Salipiger sp. CCB-MM3: one gene and its partner. The protein of the gene in region 2 interacts with the protein of the main gene of each other region in a pairwise test. Links are inferred from orthologs where the notes say so. Each region holds a gene or a part of one and is shown on either strand. Other genes may lie near its edges. The genes, in order: rplL and obgE.

Region 1 (7,906 bases), 1.4 Mb from region 2 along the record:
TCTCGGTGACGCCCGCGTCGATCAGCTCTTTCAGGGTGCCGCCGGTGACGTCGCCGTCTTTGTCGACTTCCCAGGTCAGCTCATCGCCGGCTTCGACGTAGATCGCGCCGGTTTCTTCGTTGATGATGTCCTTGGAGACGAATTTGCCGACGATCTGCTCGAACGGCAGCAGCAGGTTCTTCACCTTGCCTTCGTCGATCAGCTTCTTCACCGCGCGCGGGGTCACCTTTTTGGTGGCCTCGGCGATGATCTCTCCGGTGTCCGCGTCCACGAGATCGTGGGTCGGGCGCGTGCCGCGCACCCGCTCGGGGAAGAACTTCGTCACCCAGCCTTCGCCGCGACGCAGCGTGTAGGTCACGGTGTCGTAGTAGGCATCCATTATCTCTTCTTGGCCAAGGCCCAGTGCGTAAAGCAGGGTCGTGACCGGAAGTTTCCGGCGGCGGTCGATACGTGCAAAGACGATGTCCTTGGCGTCGAATTCGAAGTCGAGCCAGGAGCCGCGGTAGGGAATGATGCGGCAGGCGAAGAGCAGCTTGCCCGAGCTGTGGGTCTTGCCTTTGTCATGGTCGAAGAAGACGCCCGGCGAGCGGTGCATCTGGGACACGATCACGCGTTCGGTGCCGTTCACGATGAACGTACCGTTCGGGGTCATCAGAGGCATGTCGCCCATGAAGACGTCTTGTTCCTTGATGTCCTTGACGGACTTCGCACCGGTGTCTTCGTCGATATCAAACACGATGAGGCGCAGGGTGACCTTCAGCGGAGCGCTGTAGGTCATGTCGCGCTGCATGCACTCTTCGACGTCGTACTTGGGCTTTTCCAGTTCGTAGTTGACGAACTCGAGAACGGCGGTCTCGTTGAAATCCTTGATCGGGAAAACCGACTGGAAGACGCCCTTGATGCCTTCACCGTCGGTGGGCTGCAGCTGGTCGCCGGATTTCAGGAAGAGTTCGTAGGAGCTTTTCTGAACCTCGATGAGGTTCGGCATCTCCAGAACCTCGCGAATTTTACCGTAATATCTGCGGAGACGTTTCTGGCCAAGAAAGCTTTGCGCCATAGGTCTGTTCACCTTTCGCTTCTCACTGGACGCGCATGCTGTCGGGCACCAGCAGCACATCCATCCGAGACGGCAGTGTTCCGATCCATTCCTGGCCCCTGTCCCACCAGAGGCCTCCCGATCCTGGAACTCGCCTGAGAGAGGCCCCGGCCCTTCGGCAGAAGGGGCCTCTCTGAGACGGGTTCGGCTGGACCCGGAAAACTCCGGATCCAGCCTGTAGTCTCAATTGCTCCGGGCAGACCCGGACAGCAATTACTTGAGCTCGATTTCTGCGCCTGCTTCTTCGAGCTTCTTCTTGATCTCTTCGGCTTCGTCCTTGGAGACGCCTTCTTTGACAGCCTTGCCGCCGGCTTCCACCAGCTCTTTGGCTTCTTTCAGGCCCAGGCCGGTGATGCCGCGGACTTCTTTGATCACGTTGATCTTCTTGTCGCCTGCCGACTTGAGGATCACGTCGAATTCGGTCTTTTCTTCCTCAGCTGCTGCGTCGCCGCCAGCTGCCGGACCAGCCATCATCACTGCGCCGCCTGCTGCGGGCTCGATGCCGTACTCGTCCTTGAGGATGGTTTTCAGTTCTTGTGCTTCGAGCAGCGTCAGACCGACGATTTGCTCTGCAAGTGCTTTAAGATCAGCCATTTTACGTATTCCGTCTAGCTAGATGTGTTCCAACGTGCGGGTCTTCAACCCCACGAAGATCTGGTGGGATGCCGTTACGCCGCTTTCTCTTCGATGGTCGAGAGAATCGAGGCGATGTTCGATGCAGGTGCGCCAATTGCACCGGCGATGTTCGAAGCAGGCGCGCCGATGCAGCCGACGATGGAAGCAATAAGCTCATCGCGCGACGGCATTTTCGACACGGCCTCGACACCGGCCCGGTCCAGAGCCGTTCCGCCCATTGCGCCGCCGAGGATCTCGAACTTCGAGTTTGCCTTGGCGAAGTCCTCAACCACCTTGGCAGCTGCCACGGGGTCTTCGGAGTAGGTCAGAACGGTCATGCCCTCGAGGTATTCGGAAATGCTTTCGCACTCCGAGCCCTTGAGAGCGATCTTGGCGAGCCTGTTCTTGGCGACGCGAACCGACGTGTCAGCCGCGCGGGCGCGGGCACGAAGATCCGTCATCTCGGCAACCGTGAGACCTTCGTAGCGGCTAACCACCACGACGCCAGAGCTTTCAAAGATCTGGCCGAGTTCCTCGACCACTTTCTCTTTCTGGGCTCTATCCACAGTTTCACTCCAAGTTATGGAGGGGATTCGACCCCTCCGGCTCGTTCTGCCGGGTCTCCCCGGCCTCAAGGTCCGATCGGGTCGTCACATCGCGCCACCGGAACACAAGGCCCGGAACGTTATGTCTCTTCCCGTCTCAGGCAGGATTTAAGAGAAAACAGATCAAGAATCCGCCGCTCACCCACCGTCTCGGACGAAATCGAGGGCCGCCACGAATCGTGCGCTGCCCTCGTCTGCTCCGCTTACCGGGTTTTACGCCCCTTGCCAAGGGCGGATCGCCCCAAATGCGGAGACGCGCAGTCTACCACCGGTTCCGCAAGATGCAATCACGCAGGTGTCTAAGATGCGAACCAGCGCCACGGCTTGCAATTCGCGCCTAGATCCGCCGTCTCCCCTGCCCCGCCGAGACTTGACGACGGTCGAAGCTAACACCGCACCCAAATGCAAAAGGCCCCACCGTTTCCGGCGGGGCCTTCGCAATCAGATCGGGTCAGATCACTCGACGTTGGCCGAGGTCACGTCAACCGACACACCCGGGCCCATGGTCGAGCTGAGCGAGATCTTCTGAACGTAGGTGCCCTTTGCACCGGTCGGCTTCGCCTTGGCGACCGCGCCAACGAAGGCACGGATGTTCTCGGCGAGCTTGGCTTCGTCGAAGGACGCTTTGCCAACACCGGCGTGGATCACGCCAGCTTTTTCCACCTTGAACTGAACCTGGCCACCCTTCGCGTCCTTGACCGCCTGAGCGACGTCCATGGTCACGGTGCCGACCTTCGGGTTCGGCATCAGGTTGCGCGGGCCGAGCACTTTGCCCAGACGACCGACGATCGGCATCATGTCCGGGGTCGCGATGCAGCGATCGAAATCGATGGTGCCGCCCTGAATGGTTTCCATCAGGTCTTCGGCGCCCACGATGTCTGCACCAGCGGCCTGAGCTTCTTCAGCTTTCGGGCCACGTGCAAAGACTGCGACGCGCACGGTTTTGCCGGTGCCGTTGGGCAGGCCGACAACGCCGCGGACCATCTGGTCTGCGTGACGCGGGTCAACACCGAGGTTCATCGCGATCTCGACGGTTTCGTCGAATTTGGCCGAGGCGTTTGCCTTGATCAGAGCGACCGCTTCTTCAACGGTCACGTCTTCTTTGCCGGCAAAGGCTTCACGGGCGGCGCGGGTGCGTTTTCCGAGTTTTGCCATCTTACTTAACCTCGATGCCCATCGACTTGGCCGAGCCAAGGATGATCTGCATTGCCTGCTCGACGTCGTTCGCCGACAGGTCCTTCATCTTCGCTTCGGCGATCTCGCGCACCTGAGCGACGGTGACGGTCGCAACGGTCTCGCGGCCGGGGTTCTCGGCACCACGGGGACGGTTACGCTTGCCAACGGGCTTCAGACCGGCAGCCTTCTTCAGGTAATAAGACGCGGGGGGCGTCTTGATGTCCATGGTGAAGGACTTATCCTGATAGTAGGTGATCTCGGTCGGGCAGGGTGCGCCAACTTCCATGTCCTGCGTCTTGGCGTTGAACGCCTTGCAGAATTCCATGATGTTGATGCCGCGCTGACCCAGTGCCGGACCCACGGGCGGCGACGGGTTGGCTTTGCCTGCAGGAATCTGCAGCTTCATCTTGCCAGCAAGTTTCTTGGCCATCTGGCCTCTCCTTTTTCCATGCCCGACGGACGCGTCCGCCAAGCGTTCTATGGTGTGGTCTGGTCCGGGCAGCGCGCTGCCCTCGCCTCCCACCTGTTGGCGGGGTCACCCCCGCCGAGACGCTCAGCCCTGCTTCGAGACCTGAGTGAATTCCAGCTCGACCGGGGTTTCCCGGCCAAAGATCGACACCGACACGCGCAGGCGCTGGTTGTCGTCGTCCACGCCCTCGACCATGCCATCGAAGCCCTCGAAGGGGCCGTCGTTGACTTTGACCTTCTCGCCCACCTCGAAGTGGATGAGCGTGCGGGGCGCTTCTTCGCCTTCCTGGACCCGGCCGAGGATCGCCTGAACTTCGGCGTCGCGCATCGGCATCGGGCGGCCCTGCGGACCAAGGAAACCGGTGACCCGGTTGATCGAGTTGACCAGGTGATACCCCTGATCAGACATTTCCATGTGCACGAGCACATAGCCCGGCATGAAGCGGCGCTCGGTCGTGACCTTCTTGCCGCGGCGGATCTCGATGACCTCCTCGGTCGGCACGAGAACCTCGTCGATCTGGTCCTCAAGCGCCTGCTCGGCCACCGCCTGACGGATCTGCTCCGCGATCTTCTTCTCGAAGTTCGACAGAACGCTCACCGAATACCACCGCTTCGCCATCGGGCCCCTCTTCGTTTCTCGGCCACCTTGCCAGCGGCCTGTTCAGATGCGCGCCCGAAGGCGTGCTGCAGGTTCGTCGCGGATGCGCCGCGCCCCAAAAGAAAACCGGCGTGCAACCGAATCGCTGCACGCCCGCTCTGGGTAAGTTGGTCGTGCACTACCGCCACCGGGCGCCGATTTCAAGGGCTGCCCGCCGGCAAGCCCTCTGCGCTATAAAGGCGCTTCCTCTTGGCTGAAATATCCCGGGGGAGTCCGCACATGCGGACGGGGACAGCGCCCCCTGCCCCGGCTCAGCCGAAGAAGGACAGCAGGCCTTGCAGACCCGTGCGGATCAGGATGTCGACCAGCGCGAAAAAGATCGCGGTCAGCGTCGCCATGACAAAGACGGTGATCGTGGTCAGCACCACTTCGCGACGGGTCGGCCAGGCGATCTTGCCGATCTCGGACCGCGTCTGCTGGATGAACTGGAGCGGGTTGGTCATGCAGGTCTGCCTTGCGGGAAATCCTCGGTTGGCGGGTCGTATACGCCCGGTCGCCGCGTGTGACAAGCAGAGTCCCGCTCGCGAGGTCTGTTGCGGCTGCGGCGCGGACCTGCAGGTGACGCACACGCCTTGAAGCAGAGAGAGCGGTAGTTTGGTCGCCTGACCGCTGAGTTTCCGATGACAAACTCCTGAACGCACATGGCCGAACGTGATGGAACTGGATCAGTGCCGCCGCGTTCGCGCGCGCCTCGCTCGGCCCAGCCCGACCATCAAGGCAGGTCACGGAAATTACACGGGAAATTTCGACACCTCAGCGGCGGAACGCTTTTCCGACCGGCGGGGTTGGGTGGCCAGAAGCGAAAAGGCGACGACCCGCCACCCGCTACGAGAAACTCTTTATGGAGGACTATACGATGAAACGCATTCTTACCATTACCGCCCTCTCTTCGGTTCTTGCCACCGGCGCGCTTGCCGCAACGGAAGAGCAGTCCAACCTGATCAACCAGTATGCGCCCGACGTCAATGTCGAGATGCTGAGCGACCAGCAGGTCATCGAAGCCTTCGCCATCGCCAACAGCGGCGACTCGGACATCCACAAGGGTGAGAAGATCGAAGCCATCGCCATGCGCGACGAAGAGCCGATGACCTTCTCGGCCGAGCAGATGGCGCAGATCGAAGAATACCTGCCCGCCGAAACGGTGATGATGATGACCGGTCAGCAGCGCGGCGACGCTCTGGCGATCATCAACGGTGCTGACACCGATGACGATGTGAAGGCTCAGCTCATGGCGCTCGCCGACGAAGCCACCCCGGCGCTGACCCCGGCAGAAGTGTCGCGCGTCGAGACCCTCGCGCCCGACGCTGACCTGACCGTTCTGACCGCCGAGCAGGTGAGCCAGATCCGCGCCCTCATCTACACCGATGAGAACGACGCGCAGCTCAAAGGCCGCATCATGGATGTTGTGTCGTAAGACGACTGCATAGCAATATGCTGTAGGTGATCTCGGTCACCTCCGCATGGCCATATGGGCCGCGCCGGAAATCTCCGGTGCGGCCCTTCGCGTTCCACCTCAGGTTTAACGTCAATTTCCGAGTGCAACATCGCCTCATGAAGCACGGCAGAAGGCCCCTTTGCATTGAACTTGGGTGATTTTTGCTGACTGCGGCGACAATCATCGCGCATGATGCGCCGCAAGATTGTCTGCAAGTTTTGTAAAAAGCGGCCGCATTTGAGACCTTTGATTGAACAGTACACGTCTATTCGGCTGCACCTTCTCGGGCCCCTGTGTCTTCAGGATCGCGAGGGTCGTGATTGCACGCCGCAAAGTCAGCCCGCGCAGGCGGTGCTGGCGATGCTGGCGCTCGCGCCGCGGGGCACTATCCGCCGCAGCCGCCTGCAGAGTTTGATGTGGTCCAACAAAGAGGCGCATTTTGCCTCGCAAAGCCTGCGCAGCGCGCTTTATGCGCTGCGCCGTGGTCTCACCAAGGCCGGAGGCGAGGGGCTGCTGCTCTCCGACAGCGCCAGCATCACTCTGCAGACCGAAAATCTGTGGATTGACGTGTTGGCCTTGGATCAGCCAGACGAAATGGCGCGCCTGCGCGAGCGCTACGGTGCTGCGGTTCCCGAACTGCTCGAAGGGCTCGACCTCCGCTCGGCGGATGACGAATTCGAAGATTGGCTGCGGGTTCAGCGCAGCCATTGGCGCGAGCGTCTGCTGGAGGCCCCGACGGCAGAGGCAGCCTCACCCGGGCCCTCCAAAGACCCCGCCCCCCATCGCGGCGCGGTGATCGGACTTCTGCCCAGTGCCAGCCAACCCGCAGACAGCATGCTGCGGTTTCAGGCCGACACGCTGCTCGAACAGCTGATCTTTGGCGTGCAGCACCTCGTGCCGACGACGATCAACGACTTTCGCGAGACCTTGCCCGGAACCGTGCCCGGCGACAGCCTGAACAATCGCCCGGACATCCTGCTGCGGATGAGCAGCAGTTGCTTCGGCAACAGCGCGGGCCTTCGGCTTCAGGCGTTTCACGGCAGCGACAACAGCCTGCTCTGGTCACTCTCTTCGCCCCCGATCGACAAAACACAGATGAGCGTCGAAAGCACCGCGCTCGCCCGTTTCGTCGGCGAAGCCATGGACCGCATTTGCCATACGCTGACCTCGCCACACGGGCTGCGGCGCGACGCGGTGATCTCCCCGTTCCACGCCATCGTCGAGATGTTCCGTCTCGATCACAGCGCGCTTGACGCGCTCAAAGGCGAGTTGCAGCACGCCTATGGCATCACGCGAAGCACCACCTACCTCAGTATTCTCGCCTATCTGAACACTTTCACCGTGGGCGAGCATTGGCAGAGCTTCTCGCCGCTGGTGGCCGAGGAAACCGCCGATCTTGTCGCCCGCGTCGAGGCCGAACAGCCGTGGAATGGCGTCGCCATGGCGCTGGCAGGCCACGCCAAGGCCTATGTGCTGCACGACATGCTGGGCGCCGAGTTGCTGCTGAAGCGGGCGGTCGAGATCAATCCCTATATGGCGATCAGCTGGGACCACCTTGCGCTGCACGCGCTTTACACCGCGCGCTACGATCTGGCCTCCACCGCGTCGCGCCGGGCCGAGGCACTGGGACACTGCAGCCCGCTCGCCTTCACCTATGAGCAGACGCGCTGCATGATCGACACGCTTGAGGCGCGCTTCGACAGCGCGGCGGCACTGGGCCAGCGCATTCTGGCGCGGCGGCCCCGCTTCGGCGCGGCACTGCGCTACACCGCCATCAGCCTCGCGCATCTGGGAAAGCTCGACGAGGCGCGCGTCCTCATCGGGCGCATCCGCGAGATGGACCCGGATTTCTC
Region 2 (8,166 bases):
GCGCGATTATTGCGCGGGCGGGCGGCTCACCCCCGACTGGCGGCGGATCAGCGATGCGCCGCGCCCCGAGGTGCAACTGGCGATGCTGGCGTTTCTGTGCTGCGAAAGCGCGCTGCCGCTCGGTGGTCAGATCGAGATCGCCGAACATGAGGGCGGATGGCGGATCACCGGCACCGGCCCGCGCATCGGCCATGACCCGGCGCTCTGGGCTTTGCTCGGGGCACCCGGCGCGCTGCCCGGCGTGTCCGGCGCGCAGGTGCATTTCCCGATGCTGGCCGCGCTCGCCGCACGCAGCGGCCGCCGGATAGAGGTGACCGCGGGCGATGCTGCGGTCACGCTCGATCTTGTCTGAGCGCAAAGCGCCCGGGGTCGCCCGGATCAGCTGCGCACCGCGCCCTCCGAGCGCACCACATATTTGAAGCTGGTCAGCTGCTCGGCCCCCACCGGACCGCGCGCGTGCATCTTGCCGGTGGCGATGCCGATCTCGGCGCCCATGCCAAACTCGCCGCCATCGGCGAACTGGGTCGAGGAATTGACCATGACGATGGCGCTGTCGACCCGCTGGATGAACGTCTCGATCGCCGCCTCGTCCTGCGACAGGATGCAATCGGTGTGCTGCGAGCCATAGCGGCGGATATGTGCGATGGCGTCCTCCTCGTCGGCCACGAGCTTGGCGGCGACGATCTTGTCGAGATACTCGCGCCCCCAGTCCTCTTCGGTGGCCGGGACCACGCCGTCGATCTGCTGCAGACCGCTGTCGCCGCGCACCTCGACCCCCGCATCGAGCAGCGCCCGAATGACGCCCTGCCCAACGGTGTCCATCGCCTCGCGGTGGATCAGCAGGCATTCGGCGGCGCCGCAGATTCCGGTGCGCCGGGTCTTGGCGTTGAGCACGACCTTCAGCGCAGTGACCGGATCGGCGGATTTGTCGATATAGATGTGCACGATGCCCTCGAGATGGGCAAAGACCGGCACCCGCGCCTCGCGCTGCACCAGCCCGACGAGCCCCTTGCCGCCGCGCGGCACGATGACATCGACGTAGTCGGTCATGGTCAGCAGTTGCTGCACCGCCGCGCGGTCGCGCGTCGGCACAAGCTGGATGGCATCCTCGGGCAGGCCCGCCTTGCGCAGCCCGTCCACGAGGCACTCATGGATCGCGCCGGAGCTGTGGAAGCTTTCGGAGCCGCCGCGCAGGATCACCGCATTGCCTGCCTTGAGGCAGAGCGCCCCGGCGTCGGCGGTTACATTGGGGCGGGATTCGTAGATCACGCCAATGACGCCGAGCGGCGTGCGCACGCGCTTGATGTGCAGCCCGCTGGGCTGATCCCACTCGGTGATCACCTTACCGACCGGATCCTCCTGCGCCGCAATCGCGCGCAGACCGGTGACGATGCCCTGAAGCCGCTCTTCGGTCAGCTTCAGACGGTCCATCATCGCGTCCGACAGACCCTTCTCGCGACCGAACGCCATGTCCTTGTCGTTGGCGGCGAGGATCTCGGCGCGGCGCGCCCAGACCGCATCCGCGGCGGCCTCGAGCGCCTCTGTCTTGCGCTCTGGCGGGGTAAAGGCGAGCTCCGCGGCGGCGGCCTTGGCACGTTTGCCGAGGTCAGTCATGATCGCTTGGATATCGCTGAGGTCTTTCATCGCTCTTTACCCTTGGTGTTGGGGTTTGGAGCCCTCTTATAGCGCCGTGACCTTGGGGGATACAGTGCCGATTGCGCGCCCTTCCGGCCTATTGCGGGGTTGGCCAGCGCCGGGCCGTGCGTACTTTCAAAGAGAAGAAGCCCGAAGGTTTCCGCGTCCTTCTTCTCTTTTCTAAATACGCATTCCGAAGCGCGCCACGCGCACGAAGCCGGGCAGAGGCGCTCAGAGCGCCATATCGTCGCGGTGGATCAGCACGGCGCGGCCGGGATAGCCCAGCACCTGTTCGATCTCGGAACTGTGGTGGCCGATGATCGCCTGCGCCTCATCGGCGGTGTAGCGCGTCAGCCCCTGCCCCAGCGTGCGCCCTGCGCTATCGCGGATCATCACCGGATCGCCGCGGCCAAAGGCGCCCTCAGCGCGGGTGACCCCAACCGGCAGCAGCGATTTGCCATGCGCCAGCGCCTCGGCGGCGCCCTCGTCGAGGGTCAGCACGCCGCAGGGTTTCATCGACAGGATCCACGCTTTGCGCGCCGCATGCGGGTCGGTCTGCGGCGTGAACCATGTGGCGTTGGCGCCGCCCTCCAGCGCGCTGAGCGGGTGCAGCACCGAGCCTTCGGTGATCGCCATGGCGCAGCCCGCCGCGGTGGCGGTCTTGGCGGCCATGAGCTTGGTCTTCATCCCGCCCTTCGACAGGCCCGAACCGGCGTCGCCGGCCATCGCCTCGATCTCGGGGGTGATGTCGTGGATCACCTCGTAGCGCCGCGCCTTGGGGTCCTGCGCCGGGTTGGCGGTGTAAAAGCCGTCCACATCCGACAGAAGGATCAGCTGATCCGCGCCCACGGTGACCGCCACCTGCGCCGCCAGACGGTCGTTGTCGCCGTAGCGAATCTCATCCGTGGCGACGGTGTCATTTTCATTGACGATCGGCACGGTGCCGAAACCAAGCAGCGTTTCCATCGTCGCGCGGGAGTTGAGATAGCGCCGACGCGAGGCGGAATCCTCAAGCGTGACAAGCACTTGCGCGGTGATGAGCCCATGCGGCTCCAACGCTTCTTCCCATGCGCGGGCAAGGCGGATCTGCCCCGCAGCCGCGGCGGCCTGACTCTGTTCCAGCGGCAGCGCCACGGGCGGCAGTTTCAGGATGCCGCGCCCCAGCGCAATCGAGCCTGAGGAGACCAGCACCACATCGGTGCCGCGCGCCTTCACCCGCGCCACATCGGCGGCCATGGAGGCGAGCCAGTCGCGGCGCAGATCGCCGCTATGTTTGTCGACCAAAAGGGCCGAGCCGATCTTTACAACGAGGCGGCGCGCCTCGCTCAGGGTTGCCATTGGGTGTCTTCCTCGGGCGCTTCGCGCAGGCGGTTGTCGTCGATATGGGCGCGCAGGGCACGCAGCACTTCGGTCACGCCCTCACCGGCGGCGCCCGACATGAGCATCACCTTCGTGCCGCATTTCTCTTCGAGTTCTTCGCGCAGGAAGACGCGTTCTTCGTCGTCCAGCGCGTCGATCTTGTTGAGCACGGTGACGCGGGGCTTGTCGGCAAGCCCTTCGCCATAGGCTTCGATCTCGTTGATGATCGTCTGCCAGTCCTCGAGCAGCGTTCCCGAGGTGCCATCCACCAGATGCAGCAGCACGGCGCAGCGCTCGACATGGCCGAGGAAGAGATCGCCAAGGCCGCGGCCTTCGTGTGCGCCTTCGATCAGGCCGGGAATGTCGGCGACGACGAATTCCTTGCCGTCGACACCCACCACCCCGAGGTTCGGGTGCAGCGTGGTGAACGGGTAGTCGGCAATCTTCGGGCGCGCGTTCGAGGTCGCGGCGAGGAAGGTCGATTTGCCCGCGTTGGGCAGACCCAGCAGGCCGACGTCGGCGATGAGTTTCAGGCGCAGCCAGATGGTGCGCTCGATCCCCGGCTGGCCGGGGTTGGCGCGGCGTGGCGCCTGATTGGTCGAGGTCTTGAAGTGCAGGTTGCCCCAGCCGCCGTTGCCGCCCTTGGCCAGCAGCACGCGCTGACCCAGTTCGGTGAGATCGGCGATCACCGTCTCTTCGTCCTCGTCGAGGATCTCTGTCCCCACGGGGACACGCAGCACGATGTCGTCGCCATCGGCGCCGGTGCGCTGGCGGCCCATGCCCGGCACGCCGTTGCCAGCGAAGAAATGCTGCTGGTAGCGGAAGTCGATGAGCGTGTTGAGCCCGTCTACCGCCTCGGCCCAGACATCGCCGCCGCGACCGCCATCGCCGCCGTCGGGCCCACCGTATTCGATGTATTTCTCGCGCCGGAACGAGGTGCAGCCTTTGCCGCCCTGACCGGATCGGATGTAGACCTTGCAAAGATCGAGGAATTTCATGGTCGGACTTTCCGGCTGGGTGACGTAAGGGCGCATCGCATAGGGTTGCGGCGCGGTTTAGCGCGCTTCGGCGCGCGGCTCAAGTTGCGGGCCGGGCGCCATTGGGGGCGCTGCCCCCGCCGCGCGCTGCGCGGCTCCCCCGGGATATTTTTGTCTAGACGAAAGGCACGAGGCCCTTCCTCCGGAAAACCTACCCCCGAAAAGCAGAAACGCCGCGCGGCCCGAGGGCTGCGAGGCGTCTGCGTTCCGAAGAAAGTGGCGCGGTTGACGGGGCTCGAACCCGCGACCCCCGGCGTGACAGGCCGGTACTCTAACCATCTGAGCTACAACCGCGCTTTTCTGTCAGTCATCAATCCAAGGTAGCGGTGGCGCGGTTGACGGGGCTCGAACCCGCGACCCCCGGCGTGACAGGCCGGTACTCTAACCATCTGAGCTACAACCGCTCGCTACCGTCTGGACTGTGTCCTGAACGTGAGGGGGCTTTTAGGCGGGGTGGCGAATACCGTCAAGCGCTTTCCTAGGGGCAAATGCGGATTTTTCTTAGAGCGGCCAAATTTCTCTGCCGGGAGGGCGCAACTTCCCTAGCGGAACACCAATTTTAACGTGTTATCAATGGCTTTGCGCCCGCGCCCGTTTGCACCGTGCGCCCGCGCTGCCGGGTCACTGGGCCTTGGCGTCGCGGGCCATGCGCTCAATTTCCGCTGAAATCAGGATGATCCGGGACACCTGCCCGCCCTGCTCGCTGCGCGCGAGTTCATAGGCGGCATGCTCCAGCAACGAGGCAGAGAGTTGCAGCAGATCCGCGACCTCGGCACGCCCTTGAATCCGGTCGACCAGCGCAATCGCCGCGTCTCGAAGCTGCGCCTCCGGGCTGAGGCCCGCATCATGGCGGGGCGCGTGGTGCGCGCCGAGTCCATCGACCCTGCGCTCATCACGCGCGTCTTCGAATAGTTTTGTATCAACGGTGTTAATCATAACCATACATCCCCAACTCTCCGCGACGGCATATCGCCACGCCGAGCGGCGCAGTTCCCTGCGTCCTTTCCCACAAGTCCCCCGTGGAACACCCACGCTGGCACGGCGACGACCCTCGCAAGTCCAAACGGCGGCCCGCGTCAAATCATGCAGCGTTCCCCTTGCTGCTTGCAGCGGACTCGCGATCTTTCCGTCTTGGTAAATGTCCCCGTCTTGGCAAATGCCCCATGCGAGCGCGGGAGCCGACGCGCTGAGTTCCCCCAGATTCCCCGTATTCGTGCCGACCTCTGGCTGCGCGCCCATGCGCCGTTCGGCGAGTGTCCCTCCGACGTGGCCGCGTGGCGATGACGCCAACTAGCGCCAATCGTACCACAAGTTTTGCCCACAAAAAGACATTTTTCAGAATTGCACCGCTGAAAGCGCGGCTTGCGCAGGATCTGCCACAGCGGCAGGCACATCAAGGCACCAGCGTGGAAGACATCGCCTGATCCTCTTGTGCACCCTCGGGAGATTGGGCAAGAAAAGGCAATGATTACGGATATCTACAATAGTCCACGCGGGGCCGGCGCAGTGCTTTTCGAGGAATTGGACCTGCGCGATATCGTGTGGCAACGGCAGAGCTACACGGTCGCGGGGCATCTGCTGCATTACAGCCAGAGGCGGACGTGGCGATATCTGTCAATTGTTCTGGTGGCCCTCGTCGCGTCCGATCCATTGGGGCTTGGCGGCGAATTGCCCTTTCCCGCCTACCTGCTGGCATGGGTGCTGGGCATGTGCTGCTACCTTGCGGCACAGGTCTCGCTGATGCTTGGGGCGGCGGCGCTGCGGCGTCTCCTCCCCCGCCTGCCGGTCTATGCGCCGCTGATCTCGCTGCTGGCGCTTGTGCCGGCGCTAGCGCTGCTCGACATTGGGCTCAACAGTTTCGCCGCGGTCTCGATCAGGCCGTTCCTTGCCGACCGTCTGGCGTATCTTTGGATCACTGTGGTGATGCTCGAGACGATCTTTCTGAGGTTCGTCGTCACGTGGGACGCAGGCCCCGAAGCCTCCCGCGCCACATGGCACGCCCTCCACGACGGTCTCGCCGCGACCGAGCAGGCCGCCGACAGCACGCCGCCGACCGCCGAGCAGACCCTGCCCCCTGCCACCCAGCCCGCCGTCACAGACCCAAACCAAGCGCCTGGCGCCAGCCGCATCCTGCTGATCGGATCACAGCCCGTCGCCATGGACGATCTGATCTGCCTTGAAGCGCGGCAACACCATGTGCTTGCACGCCATAGCGGCGGAACGCTTAGCCAGCGGGCACGGCTTTCGGACATCGTGGCGCAAACCCGCCCCGAGGAGGGGCTGCAGCCGCATCGCTCTTGGTGGGTGGCGGCGCATGCGCTATGCCATTTGGAGCGGCAGGACGGAAAACCTGTCCTGCGGCTGACGGATGGCACGCTGGTGCCGGTGGCGCGCGGACGCATGGGCGATGTGGAGCGCTGGCTGGAGGCCCGGCTGCGCAGGGCGGCATGAGGCCGCAACGCGGCGGCGCTCTTTACCCCGGCGCCCGCTTTTCCTATATCTTCGCTCAGGAACCCCGAGGAAGGACCCGCCATGACCGACGCACCGCTTGAAGGCGCCCCGCTGATCGCGCCCTCCAGCACTGACCATCCGCTTTACGATTCGGTCGTCGAGGCCTGTCGCACGGTGTTCGACCCCGAAATCCCGGTGAACATCTACGATCTGGGCCTGATCTACACGATCGACATCGCCGAGGGCGGCGAGGTGAAGGTCACCATGACGCTCACCGCGCCGGGCTGTCCGGTGGCGGGCGAGATGCCGGGCTGGGTTCAGGATGCCGTGGCCTCGGTGCCCGGCGTCAAGGATGTGGATGTGGACATGGTCTTCGATCCGCCGTGGGGCATGGACATGATGTCCGACGAAGCGCGGCTCGAACTGGGCTTCATGTAAGCGCGGCCCGTCGCCTAACCTGCACAATGTATGACGAGACCGGGCGCCCCTACGGCGCCCTTTTTCATGCCCTGCGCGCCGCTGACACAGGTTGAGGCGGAACCTCCCGCGGTCTGGGCGGTTAAGCGGTGATGCTTCGATTGATCCAGTTCTTCGCCTGCGCCCTGATCGCGCTGTCTGTCGCCCTGCCCGGATCGGGTCGGGCGCAGGAGTCTAATCCCGGGACGTGGTACGAGGTTGATCTGGTCAATCCCGGTCTCGGCAGCCCGCCGCAGAACATCGACCGCAGCACCCCGCGCTCCAGCCTCGAAAGCTTCCTCTTCCGCGCCGACGCCGAAGATTGGGAGGGCGCGGCCCATATGCTGGACCTCGGCTCGATCGAGCCGGGCAAGCAGGCGGAAGTGGGGCCCGAGCGCGCCGAGCAGTTCTCTACGCTCATGGATCGCAAGATCATGATCAACTGGTACGATCTGCGCGACCGGCCCGACGGCGTGGATGCAAGGACCAAGGATGCGCCGATGGCGGGCGAGCCGCGCCGCTCGCTGCTGCTGTGGTACGTCAAGCTTGGCGACCGCCCAGTACCGATCCGCATCAACCGGGTGAAGGGCGCGACCGGTGAGCCGGTCTGGCTCGTCTCGCGCCAGACCGTACAGGCGCTGCCCGCGCTGGCCGAGGCCTATGGCCCGACGGAGCTTGAGAAATCCCTGCCCGCCCCGCTGCGCGAACGCGCGGTCTGGGGCCTGCGCTGGTGGGAGGTGATCGGCCTGCCGCTGGTGCTGCTGCTGACCACCGCCATTGGTGTCGTGGCCAATCAGCTGATGTCGCGCGGGATGAACCGCACCCATCGCGACGCGCCCTATTCGATGCTGGTGGCCCTGCGCGGGCCGCTGACGCTGGCCCTGATGACGCTTTGCCTGTCGCTGATGACCAGCAAGGTTGTCGTCTTCTCGGGGCGAATCGACACGGTGCTGTCGCCGCTGATCATCCTCGGCTTTGTCGTCGCGGTGCTTTGGCTGGTGATCAATTTTGCCGATGTGGTGCTCAACCGGCTGGTGAAATTCGACGGTGACGAGCTGTCGCAGATGGGCGACGGGCAAGAGCAGCGCCGCAACATCGCCACAAGAATTTCCGCCGCGCGGCGCGCGCTGATCGTCATCGTCGTCTTGGTTGGCGCGGGCATCGTGATCAGCGAGGCCAGCGTGATGCGCTCGCTCGGCATCTCGCTGCTGGCCTCGGCGGGTACGGC

The links.
Region 1: the proteins of obgE (region 2) and rplL interact in binary tests that used the Escherichia coli proteins (3 or more experiments, as listed by UniProt). The link is inferred for Salipiger sp. CCB-MM3 from one-to-one orthologs.

Annotation. Positions count from the first base shown.
Region 1 is NZ_CP014595.1:1,902,947-1,910,852, reverse strand. Bases 1-2,702 are described here. They hold rplL (50S ribosomal protein L7/L12), read right to left. Parts: upstream 1,691-2,702; coding sequence 1,310-1,690; downstream 1-1,309. Other genes in these bases: rplJ (50S ribosomal protein L10), read right to left, coding at 1,765-2,277; rpoB (DNA-directed RNA polymerase subunit beta), read right to left, coding at 1-1,057. In the rest of the region: rplA (50S ribosomal protein L1), read right to left, coding at 2,773-3,471; rplK (50S ribosomal protein L11), read right to left, coding at 3,473-3,922; transcription termination/antitermination protein NusG, read right to left, coding at 4,046-4,579; preprotein translocase subunit SecE, read right to left, coding at 4,870-5,061; AYJ57_RS09235 (hypothetical protein), read left to right, coding at 5,475-6,032; AYJ57_RS09230 (tetratricopeptide repeat protein), read left to right, coding at 6,468-7,906. UniProt on the Escherichia coli protein: The binding site for several of the GTPase factors involved in protein synthesis (IF-2, EF-Tu, EF-G and RF3). Is thus essential for accurate translation.
Region 2 is NZ_CP014595.1:520,530-528,695, forward strand. What follows is about bases 1,977-4,938. They hold obgE (GTPase ObgE), read right to left. Parts: upstream 3,993-4,938; coding sequence 2,961-3,992; downstream 1,977-2,960. Other genes in these bases: proB (glutamate 5-kinase), read right to left, coding at 1,977-2,973; AYJ57_RS02540 (hypothetical protein), read right to left, coding at 4,653-4,938. Also shown: AYJ57_RS02510 (histidine phosphotransferase family protein), read left to right, coding at 1-352; AYJ57_RS02515 (glutamate-5-semialdehyde dehydrogenase), read right to left, coding at 379-1,644; more of proB, read right to left, coding at 1,867-1,976; more of AYJ57_RS02540, read right to left, coding at 4,939-4,967; AYJ57_RS02545 (LytTR family DNA-binding domain-containing protein), read left to right, coding at 5,496-6,482; AYJ57_RS02550 (SUF system Fe-S cluster assembly protein), read left to right, coding at 6,564-6,920; AYJ57_RS02555 (mechanosensitive ion channel family protein), read left to right, coding at 7,052-8,166. UniProt on the Escherichia coli protein: An essential GTPase which binds GTP, GDP and possibly (p)ppGpp with moderate affinity, with high nucleotide exchange rates and a fairly low GTP hydrolysis rate.